3 regions of the Bacillus sp. CGMCC 1.60114 genome follow, and region 1 is predicted to be linked to each of the others. Evidence: predicted binding sites of a transcription regulator. Region 1 holds the regulator's gene; each other region holds the start of a gene.
What was found. The regulator Rex, encoded in region 1, represses fermentation and respiration genes when NADH is low (regulators of the CRP and FNR family bind a similar motif). The targets are predictions, from matches to a motif close to TTGTGAAATATTTCACAA.
Positions count from the first base shown of each region.

Region 2: ACFQZ1_RS13250 (TIGR04053 family radical SAM/SPASM domain-containing protein) is a predicted target of Rex. The motif match lies at 1,165-1,182, and genes of this name have one in related genera.
Region 3: scfA (six-cysteine ranthipeptide SCIFF) is a predicted target of Rex. The motif match lies at 2,155-2,172, and genes of this name have one in related genera.

Region 1 is NZ_JBHTHG010000062.1:4,163-7,450, forward strand. Features, by position in the region: gene ACFQZ1_RS10940 (ABC transporter ATP-binding protein) at 1-1,191, opposite strand, end outside; gene ACFQZ1_RS10945 (redox-sensing transcriptional repressor Rex) at 1,374-2,003, shown strand; gene ACFQZ1_RS10950 (YdiK family protein) at 2,030-2,227, opposite strand; gene ACFQZ1_RS10955 (CPBP family intramembrane glutamic endopeptidase) at 2,230-2,958, opposite strand.
Region 2 is NZ_JBHTHG010000084.1:293,761-297,048, forward strand. Features, by position in the region: gene ACFQZ1_RS13250 (TIGR04053 family radical SAM/SPASM domain-containing protein) at 1-1,108, opposite strand, end outside; gene ACFQZ1_RS13255 (Crp/Fnr family transcriptional regulator) at 1,470-2,159, shown strand; gene fabF (beta-ketoacyl-ACP synthase II) at 2,490-3,288, opposite strand, start outside.
Region 3 is NZ_JBHTHG010000073.1:16,147-19,434, forward strand. Features, by position in the region: gene ACFQZ1_RS11265 (mismatch-specific DNA-glycosylase) at 1-39, opposite strand, end outside; gene scfB (thioether cross-link-forming SCIFF peptide maturase) at 389-1,795, opposite strand; gene scfA (six-cysteine ranthipeptide SCIFF) at 1,924-2,073, opposite strand; gene ACFQZ1_RS11280 (TRAP transporter substrate-binding protein) at 2,510-3,288, opposite strand, start outside.

The sequences.
Region 1 (3,288 bases):
ATATCCAATAGAAACGTTAGAGCCGAATGAAATACTGCCGTTTAAAGGACGAAGTTTATCCACAAGAGATTTTAATAAAGTGGATTTTCCGATTCCATTTGGACCGACAAGGGCAACACTATCACCTCTTGTTAATTGGAAATGAATGTGCTCAATGATTGGCTCATTATTATAACCAATTGTGACATTTTTTACTTGTAGTACATCATTACCGCTTTGCCTATCGATATCAAAGTGGAAAGAAGCAGATTTTTCATCACCGAGTGGTCTCGTCATAAGTTCCATACGATTTAATTGTTTTTGGCGACTTTGTGCTCGTTTTGTTGTGGAAGCACGGGCAATATTTTTTTGAATGAAGTCTTGTAGCTTTGTGACTTCTTCTTGCTGTTTCTCATACCGCTTTATCTCTTGTTCGTATAGTGATGCTTTAAGTTCTAAATACTTACTGTAGTTTCCCGTGTATTTACGACTTTGTTTATTAGAGATTTCATACACCTGTGTTACGAGTTTATCTAGAAAGTATCGATCGTGTGAAACGATTAAAATAGCGCCAGGATAGCCTTGTAAATATTGTTCTAGCCATGTTAATGTATCGATATCTAAATGGTTTGTTGGCTCATCCAAAATAAGCAAATCTGGTTTTGTTAACAATAATTTTCCAAGAGCTAAACGAGTTTTTTGTCCACCGCTTAATGTCGAGATTGTAGTTCCGTGTGTTTCAGACGGAAAGCCGAGTCCGCTTAAAACAGAGCGAATGTCCGCTTCGTATTGGTAGCCGCCTTTATTTTTATAATCTAATTGCAGGCGATCATACTCTGCTAACAATCTTTCATGTACAGTGACATTTGTGAAATTTTCTTCTTTTCCCATTTCTTGTTCTAGCCTTCGGAGTTCTTTCTCCATGCGTTGCAAGTCGAGAAATACCGTTAGCATTTCATCCCAAATGGTTAATGACGTCTCAAGACCAGTGTGCTGTGCTAAGTAACCGATAGATACATCTTTCGGTTTAATAATTTCTCCGCTGTCATGGGACAGTTCTCCCGCAATAATCTTTAATAATGTAGACTTTCCAGCGCCGTTACGGCCGACAAGTGCAATACGATCACGCGTCTGTACCTCTAACTTAATGTTTGAAAGAATCATTTCAGCGGCGTATAACTTGGAAAGGTTATTTACTTGTAGTAGAATCAATGTTTTCACCTCAAATAATTTCTTAACTTTGCCATGATTATATTTCTCAATCATACTAAAAATAGTGTATAGTTGAACATAATAGAGAAGTTCTCTCTCTATTATACAAGGAAAACTTTCAATGCTAAACTTCCGTACATGTTTCAATCACTTGAACAGATAGGAAGAGAGGAGGGGGTTGCATGGAGCAGCCTAAAATTCCGCAGGCGACTGCCAAAAGATTGCCTCTATACTATCGATTTATCCAAAACTTATCATTATCTGGTAAGCAACGCGTATCATCTGCAGAATTAAGTGAAGCGGTGAAAGTGGATTCTGCGACAATTCGAAGAGATTTTTCATACTTTGGGGCATTAGGGAAAAAGGGATACGGCTATAACGTAAATTATTTATTGTCGTTTTTTCGCGAAACACTTGACCAAGATGATGTAACGCGTGTAGCTCTAATAGGGGTAGGTAATTTAGGGACAGCTTTCTTACATTACAATTTTACGAAAAATAATAATACAAAAATTGAGATGGCATTTGACGTTGATGAAGAGAAAGTTGGAAAAGAAATCGGAGGAATTCCAGTATATCATCTGGATGAATTAGAAGAGAAATTATCAGATGATATAAAAGTGGCAATATTAACAGTACCTGCTTCTGTTGCACAAGCTGTAGCAGATCGCTTATCGCATACTGGTATACAAGGTGTTTTAAACTTTACACCTGCTAGGTTAAATATAGTAGAACATATTCGAATTCATCATATTGATTTAGCGGTAGAATTACAAACGCTTGTGTACTTTTTAAAAAATTATCCAAAATAAAAACGCAGGAATTCCCTGCGTTTTTATTATTTCTTCATATTACCTTTTTTCGATTTAGAAAAAAGAAGGCGAAGTGCCAAATTAAAATCAACGGTTGCCATTATAGCAAGCAATAGTGTATAAAAGTTCCAAATTGTATCTTCAACACTTGTAATTGCTAAGTATGTAAAAATACACCCGAGAAGAAAGTACAAAGTTGCCATAACAAATGGTGAATTTCGCATGTTTAAAATCCTCCGATAAATCCTTGCAATTTTTCAGCTTTTTCTAGATAGGGATGAAGTACAAATGTAATTAACATAACATTTGTATTCATCATAACATGAGCCATAATGGGTACAATAATTCGTTTCGTTTTAACGTATAAAAATGAAAAAACAAGCCCCATGGAAATATACACTAATAAATGTGTAGGGTCAAAATGAATTAAAGCAAATATAAGAGAACTCACGATTGCTGCGATAAAGAAGTTATATCGTTTATATAGTGTTCCAAATAGAATCTTTCTAAATACAATTTCCTCAAGAATAGGAGCAAATATAGACGAAACAATTATAAATAATGGAGCAGCTTTTATGATTTCGATAATGTTTTGTGTATTTTCAGATTCAGCTTCAACTTTAAAAATTTGTGTTTCGATGGTGCCAGCAATTACTTGGGCGAATAAAGCAAGAAAAACTCCTAAAATGATCCAACCTATTGTAGCAGAAATGCTTGTTTTTTCTCGCTCCCATTTTTCCGATTGTGTATCATTGCGTAATAACAGTAGGATGATAATAAGAGCAACGAAGAAGCTGATTATTCCCCAATGTGCAGTTGCTAATTGAACCTTTTCTTGAAAGCTCCTGTTTCCATTGTTGTATATTCCGCTTTTTAAAAGGATCCATCCTCCAATTACCCCTGATAATTGCATTAAAATATATGTAATAACAACCCACCAGTATTGTCTCTTCAATTTCATAACTCCTTTTTAAATTTTTTGTAATGAAAAAGGAAAATGCTCTACCCATAGAGAAAACAACTTATGGCATCTTTCTTATTGTAACATAGGAGAAGAAGGAAAAACGATGATGAATCTTCTATCAGTACTGATTTTCCGTGAAGGTAAGAATTATTATGTTATTCATCCGGTAAAGTATATAAGCTTATAGAAAAAAGGAAAAGAATGTAGAATAGTTTTCCGAAAAATTACGTTTTTTCACTTGCAAAAGAAAATAAGATTCTTTATTATAATAAGTGTGTTAGCACTCGGAGTGTTCGAGTGCTAATAAACATAAAATTTACA
Region 2 (3,288 bases), on a different contig from region 1:
TCTGTTTTCGTAATACTTTTGGAATGTATACACAGAAAGGTTCACTTTCCATGTAATCTCCAGTCATGGCAAAAGCTCTGGAACGAGATCCTCCGCAAACATATCGGAACTCACAAACCCCACACTTCCCTTTATACTTGTCCGGATTACGTAAGTCTTGGAAGATGGGGGAGTTTCGATAAATATCAGCTAGTGGTGTTGTTCGAACATTTCCGGCTTTGATAGGCAATAACCCACTTGGATACACATCTCCAATATGAGAGATAAATACAAAACCGTTTCCATCATTTACCCCTTTTGGAGCACGGCCAAGTCCATTAATCTGCTCCGTCATCCCATTCATCAATACATCCTGGTATTGAATATCCTGATCTGTTTTTTTATTCTCTCGCATTTTTTGTTGAATAACAACACGTCTGTAGTGCTGAGCAGCCGTTGTTTTAATATCAAAAGAAACCTTTTTACTTAATTGATATAGCCATTGGAATACTCTTTCATGCCCGGCTGGTGAAATCATATCTGTTTCCTTGCCGCGCCCCGTTGGAACTAAGAAAAATACACTCCAAAGCACACAATCTAATTCCTCTACTAATTTTGCCATATCTTCAAGTACATTCACATTATAATTAGAAACGACAGTATTAATTTGAATAGGAATTTCCAATTCATGCAAATAACGAATCGCATTCATTGTTAATTCAAATGACCCCTGTGTCCCCCTAAAATGATCATGTATTTCAGCTGTTGGCCCATCTAAACTAAATGCCCATCTAGCAAGCCCTACTTCTTTTGCTTTTTGAATTGTTTCTTTCGTAACGTTTGGAGTAGCACTTGGTGTCATAGATACTCGAACACCTTTTTTTATCGCATAATCCGCAATATCATATACATCCGGACGCATTAACGGATCGCCACCGGTAAAAACAAGCATCGGATTATCCATTTCATATATATCATCAATTAGTTTTTTACCTTCTTCAAATGTTAGCTCAAGAGGATGACGATGATACTGAGCTTCCGCACGACAATGAAGACATTTTAACTGGCATGCTCTTGTTAACTCCCATATCACAATAAATGGATTTTTGTTAAAATCACGATTAATCAAGATTGAACCCTCCTATCGATTTATATCCTCATTGTAAAGTTATATAGGCATTCATGTTGTGAGATACATCACGCATGAATGCCTATATCAAGTGAAACTTTAATCAGTGAGGCTTATCCCCTACTGAGAGTTAACTATTCATTTATAATTTTTTACGTTAGGAAATCCATGTATTACTACCCGCGAGTAACAGAGCAAATTAACGCTATACTACCTTATGATATTTACCACACTTTTTCGTTTTGTAAAAAATGTTCACATTTTCTATCACAAATATGACTTCTATCACAGCTTCATTGAACGGCTTGATATAAATTTATTATAAAAGGAATACGCCTGAAATTATGAAGGAGTTGTACATATGAAAGAAGACATGATCAAACAGCATTTACGGGAAGTCTCCCTCTTTAAAGAACTTTCAGAGGAAGAGCTTCAGCCGATTGTCGATATTTCACAAATGCGAACTTATAAAGCAAAATCATTTGTATTTATGCAGGGTGACATACTTGACCGTGTGTTTTTTATCCACTCAGGTAAGGTGAAAATTCAAAAAACGGATGTAACCGGTAAAGAACAAATTGTCTCTGTGCTTCAAGCTGGAGAAATGTTCCCCCATGCTGGTTTCTTTCGAAAAGGTACCTTCCCAGCACATGCCGAAATACTTGAGTCTGCGCAATTAATTGTTACTCCAATCGCTGATTTTGAGAAAATTTTGATTCAGTATCCTGAATTATGTATAAAATTATTTAAGGTTCTTGGAGAAAAAATTGTGGATCTTCAGGAAAGATTAGAAGAGCAAATTCTTCATAATACGTATGAACAAATTATTAAGTTATTACTTCGCTTATGTAAATCAAATGGTATACAAGTAAATGAGACATATACATTAACGACTCAATTTACAAATCGAGAACTCGCCAATATGATTGGAACATCGAGGGAAACGGTTAGTCGTACAATTACTCAGTTAAAAAGAAAAAAATTAATTGATATTGATGAAAACGGCTGTTTCATTATTATTCCAGATAAATTAGAAGAAGAAATTATTTGATCGAACGCAAATTACCTCATCATTCATTGAACTACCCCCACCTCTCTTCTTTGGCTTCCTTAGAATCTTGAGGTGGGAGTCTTAACTGCCCGGAAATAGCGGGATAAAAATTTCTCTTTATCACAGATTTTCTCATTCAATTCCCTCTTTTAAGTTCTATATCTTAATTGTTAAGTGACAAAAAAGTTGTTTAGTTTACAATAAAGTCGTTTGAAAAATAATAAAGTTGTTAAAAAAATGCGAGTCATTCTTTTCAACAATCGGGCCATTTAATTGAATAAATCTAACCGTTTCTAGAGGAAACGGTCAGATTGACGAGAGAAAGTTTATTCACTCGTATTTCTTTAAAACAATAGCTGCATTATGACCTCCGAAACCAAATGAGTTAGATAGACCTATATTTATTTTCACTTGGCGAGCAACAGATGGTACATAATCTAGATCACATAATGGATCAGGATTTTCTAAGTTAATTGTTGGAGGAACTATCCCTTCCTTTAAGCTCATTGCTAAAGCAATTGCTTCAACTCCACCAGCTGCCCCTAACATATGACCAAGCATAGATTTATTAGCTGTTACTGGAATCTGATAAGCTTGTTTTCCAAACAGCTGCTTAATAGCCATCGTTTCAGAGATGTCCCCCACTTTTGTACTTGTTGCATGGGCACTAATAACATCAATTTCTTCAGGCGATATATTGGCATTTTTTAAAGCTGATCTCATTGCAAGATAGGCACCTTTCCCTTCCGGATGTGTAGCTACGATATGGTGTGCATCTGAACTTGCACCATATCCAATGACTTCTGCATAAATCTTTGCCTCTCTACGTAAAGCATGAGATAAAGATTCTAAGATTAGAATTCCAGCTCCTTCCGACATGACAAATCCATCTCGATTTTCATCAAATGGACGACTAGCTTTAGTGGGATCATCGTTTCTTGTTGATAATGCCGTAGCATTACCAAAGCTTGCTATTGATAAGTCTGTTATAGCTGCCTCCGTTCCACCCGCAAATATAACGTCAGCTTCTCCAGAACGAATTAGTCTAAAGGCTTCTCCGATAGCTGTATTTCCAATTGCACAAGCAGAAACAGGTGACATAGAAGGTCCCATCGCATTCCACTTGATA
Region 3 (3,288 bases), on a different contig from region 1:
TTTTAAACCTTTTTTAATATGATCATTAACTAGGTTCAAGAATACACTGCCTCCTTATATGGAATATAAACTGATAAAGTTTTTTTATTTTACCACAACCTTTTTAGTTTCTTCTCAGTGTGTTGGATTAAACGGCTTATAGAAAGATGTAAGGGGGAAGTTTAAGTGAATCAAAAACGGACAAAATTCATGATACTTCTGGCCGTTAAAAAAGTTATAGGCCGAAAAAGTGTTTTTATCATTCTTGTTTTTAAAGATAGATTTAAGCTGTTCTAAGGATGGATATATCATTAAATTTAAACAAAGGCATTGAAATATTTTCAAAAAAGCTGAGCATAAACCAGATTTTTTTCTGATTTATGTCCAGTCTCTTTTTGCACCTTTATGTTTATTCAGCTATGGCCTGTTCACCGTGTTCCATAGCTCTGATGGATTCAGCTACTTTAACCATCATGGAACATTCAACTCTCTTACGGAAGATGTCACAACTGAAATCGTAGATTCCATTGAGGGAACCGGTTGCGTGCAGCGCGTTGGCGGGGCAACCGCCGCTGCAGTAAAGTTTCGCCCAGCAGTCTTGGCATTCTGGCTTCGAGTAGCAGTTGCTCTCTTTAAATTGGCATTGCGTCTCTGGTTTTGTGATTCCATCCCAGATGTTTCCCATGCTGTATTCTTCATCTCCGACGAATTGGTGGCAAGGGAAGAGCTCGCCCCATGGTGTAACAGCGAGATATTCCGTTCCTGAACCGCAGCCGGAAATTCTTTTTTGAATGCAAGGACCTTCTGAGAGATCAAGCATGTAATGGTAGAAGGTAAAGCCATTACCTTTTTCCGCGCGCTCCAGCATTTCCTTGGCGAGAATTTCGTACTGGTTATAAATCACTGGGAGGTCTTTCTCAGTGAGTGCATATGGTTCTTTTGGATCACAGATGACCGGTTCCATCGAGAGTTTGTCGAAACCAAGGTTTGCGATATGAAAAATATCATTGGTGAAGTCCACATTGTTATGGGTGTAGGTTCCACGTATAGAGTATTCTTTGTTTCCACGCTTTTTGACGAATTCTTGGAATTTAGGAACGATATAATCATAGCTTCCTTTTCCAGTGACTGTTTTGCGAAGATGATCATGGACCTCTTTTCTTCCATCAAGGCTCAATACGACATTATACATTTCCTCATTCAAGAAATCGGTGATCTCATCGTTCAGCAACATACCATTTGTAGTGAAGGTGAAGCGAAAAGTCTTTTTGTACTCTTTTTCTTTGCTTCTGGCGTAAGCCACAACTTGCTTGACGATCTTCCAGGCCATAAGTGGTTCTCCACCGAAGAAGTCGACATCGAGATTTCGGTGATGACCGGAGTTTTCCAGTAAGTAATCGATGGCTCTTTGTCCAACCTCATAGCTCATGATTGCTCTGTTTCCGTTGTATTTTCCTTGACTGGCGAAGCAGTATTCGCATGATAGGTTACAGGTATGCGCGACGTTGAGGCAGAGAGCCTTTACATAAGTTTGACGATTTCTCAAATCAATTGAGAGGTCCTTAAATTCATCCTCAGTAAAGAGTTGCCCATCATTTTTTAGCTCTTCAATATCTGCGATTGTTTCTCGAATGTCCTTTTCGGGGATGTCGGAATCATGTGCGTACTTTTCTAGCATCATTGTTATGATTTCTTCCACAGGAGTAGTCTCATAAAGCGCGATAATTTCATAGGCGAGGTCGTCGACAACATGTACCGATCCGCTGTAGGTATCGAGCACGATGTTGTATCCGTTTAGTTTATATTGATGAATCATACTTGATAATCAAGCTCCTTTTGTCTATAAAGTGAAACTTTCATTAGAGAGGCTTTTACTGCCCGCGAATACCAGAATAAAAATTGCCGCCCATCTGGAAAGTAGTTGGGCGGTACATTTCTTATTTCCTATCTATTCATTGTGTTTTCACATTTCTGATTTGCAACTCCGCAAGACGTTTTGCAAGCGGATTGGCAAGATGTTTGGCATGCACCGCACCCACCATGTTTTATAGTATCCGTCAGTTTACGAGTGCTCAGTGTTACGATTCTTTTCATAACGCACAACTCCTTTTTTAAATGTTTTTTGAAGAAATAAGGGTTAAATATTGTGAATTCCTTCACATTAAGGGGTGATATTTGTGAATAGTTTCACATTAAAGGTCAAATATTGTGAATTCCTTCACATTAATTCCAACAATAATTTTAACAACACTGTAGATTTACGTCAATCATTCCTAATGTCTTAATACTGCGGAAAGTTCGCTATATATAATTCAATGGGCATTTAATCGTTAATTTTTACTTTTTGAACAGATAATTATGCTTTAGGTTCCCAAGTCATAATAGTAAATCCGTTCTTTCTTGAGATAGTACCTTCAACTATCTCAAGAAAGGACGGATTTTTTTATCCAGCATTAAAGGGCGGTAAGATCCCCTGATGGAAGTTTCACTTTATGTGTCTATTTTTTAATTTTGTAACAGTCTCTAGTTATTACGGAACTTGTGTGTCGTACTTCCGCTGTAATCCCTGCAATTCCTTCACCAAATTCTCTCCAATCGTAGGAGCAAGTTTGTCGTATATAGGTGATAGTGCCTTTTCCCATTCTTTTCGTTGTTCGTCGTTTAATTCATGAATTTGTATTGATGAGTTCTGTTTAATGAGTTCAAGTTGTTCTTTGTTCATTTGAATGGATTGTTGATTATTCCAAGCAGTTGTTTCTTCCATTGCTTCCCTTAATATTTTCTTTGTTTTTTCCGTTTGTTTGTCCCAGGTTTTTTGATCCATCATGACAACATATCCTAAATATCCATGGTTAGTAATTGTCAAATAGTTTTGAACGTTATAGAATTTTTTAGAGTAGATATTTGAAATGGTATTTTCTTCACCATCAACTTTTCTTGATTCAATTAATTGATATGTAGAATTAAATGAATCTTGATATGTGGTAGCTTTTAATAGATCAAATTCGGATTTGATTACATCACTTTGCATGATACGAAAAGATTGTCCCTTTATATCTTCGGGCGTATAAATGGGTCCTTTATTTGAAGTGATTTGTTTAAAGCCGTTGGACCAGTGAGCAAGCCCTTTTATTCCATCTTTTTGTAAGGATTGAAGTAATTGTTCCCCAATTTTTCCGTTTAAGCCTTCTTGTAAGGCTTCATAACTTGAAAAAGCAAATGGTAAATCAAGTACGCCCCATTCAGGGGAGAACGCTCCAAGTTTTGATGTAGAGGGAGCAATAAATTGTACTTGTCCAGATTTTAAAG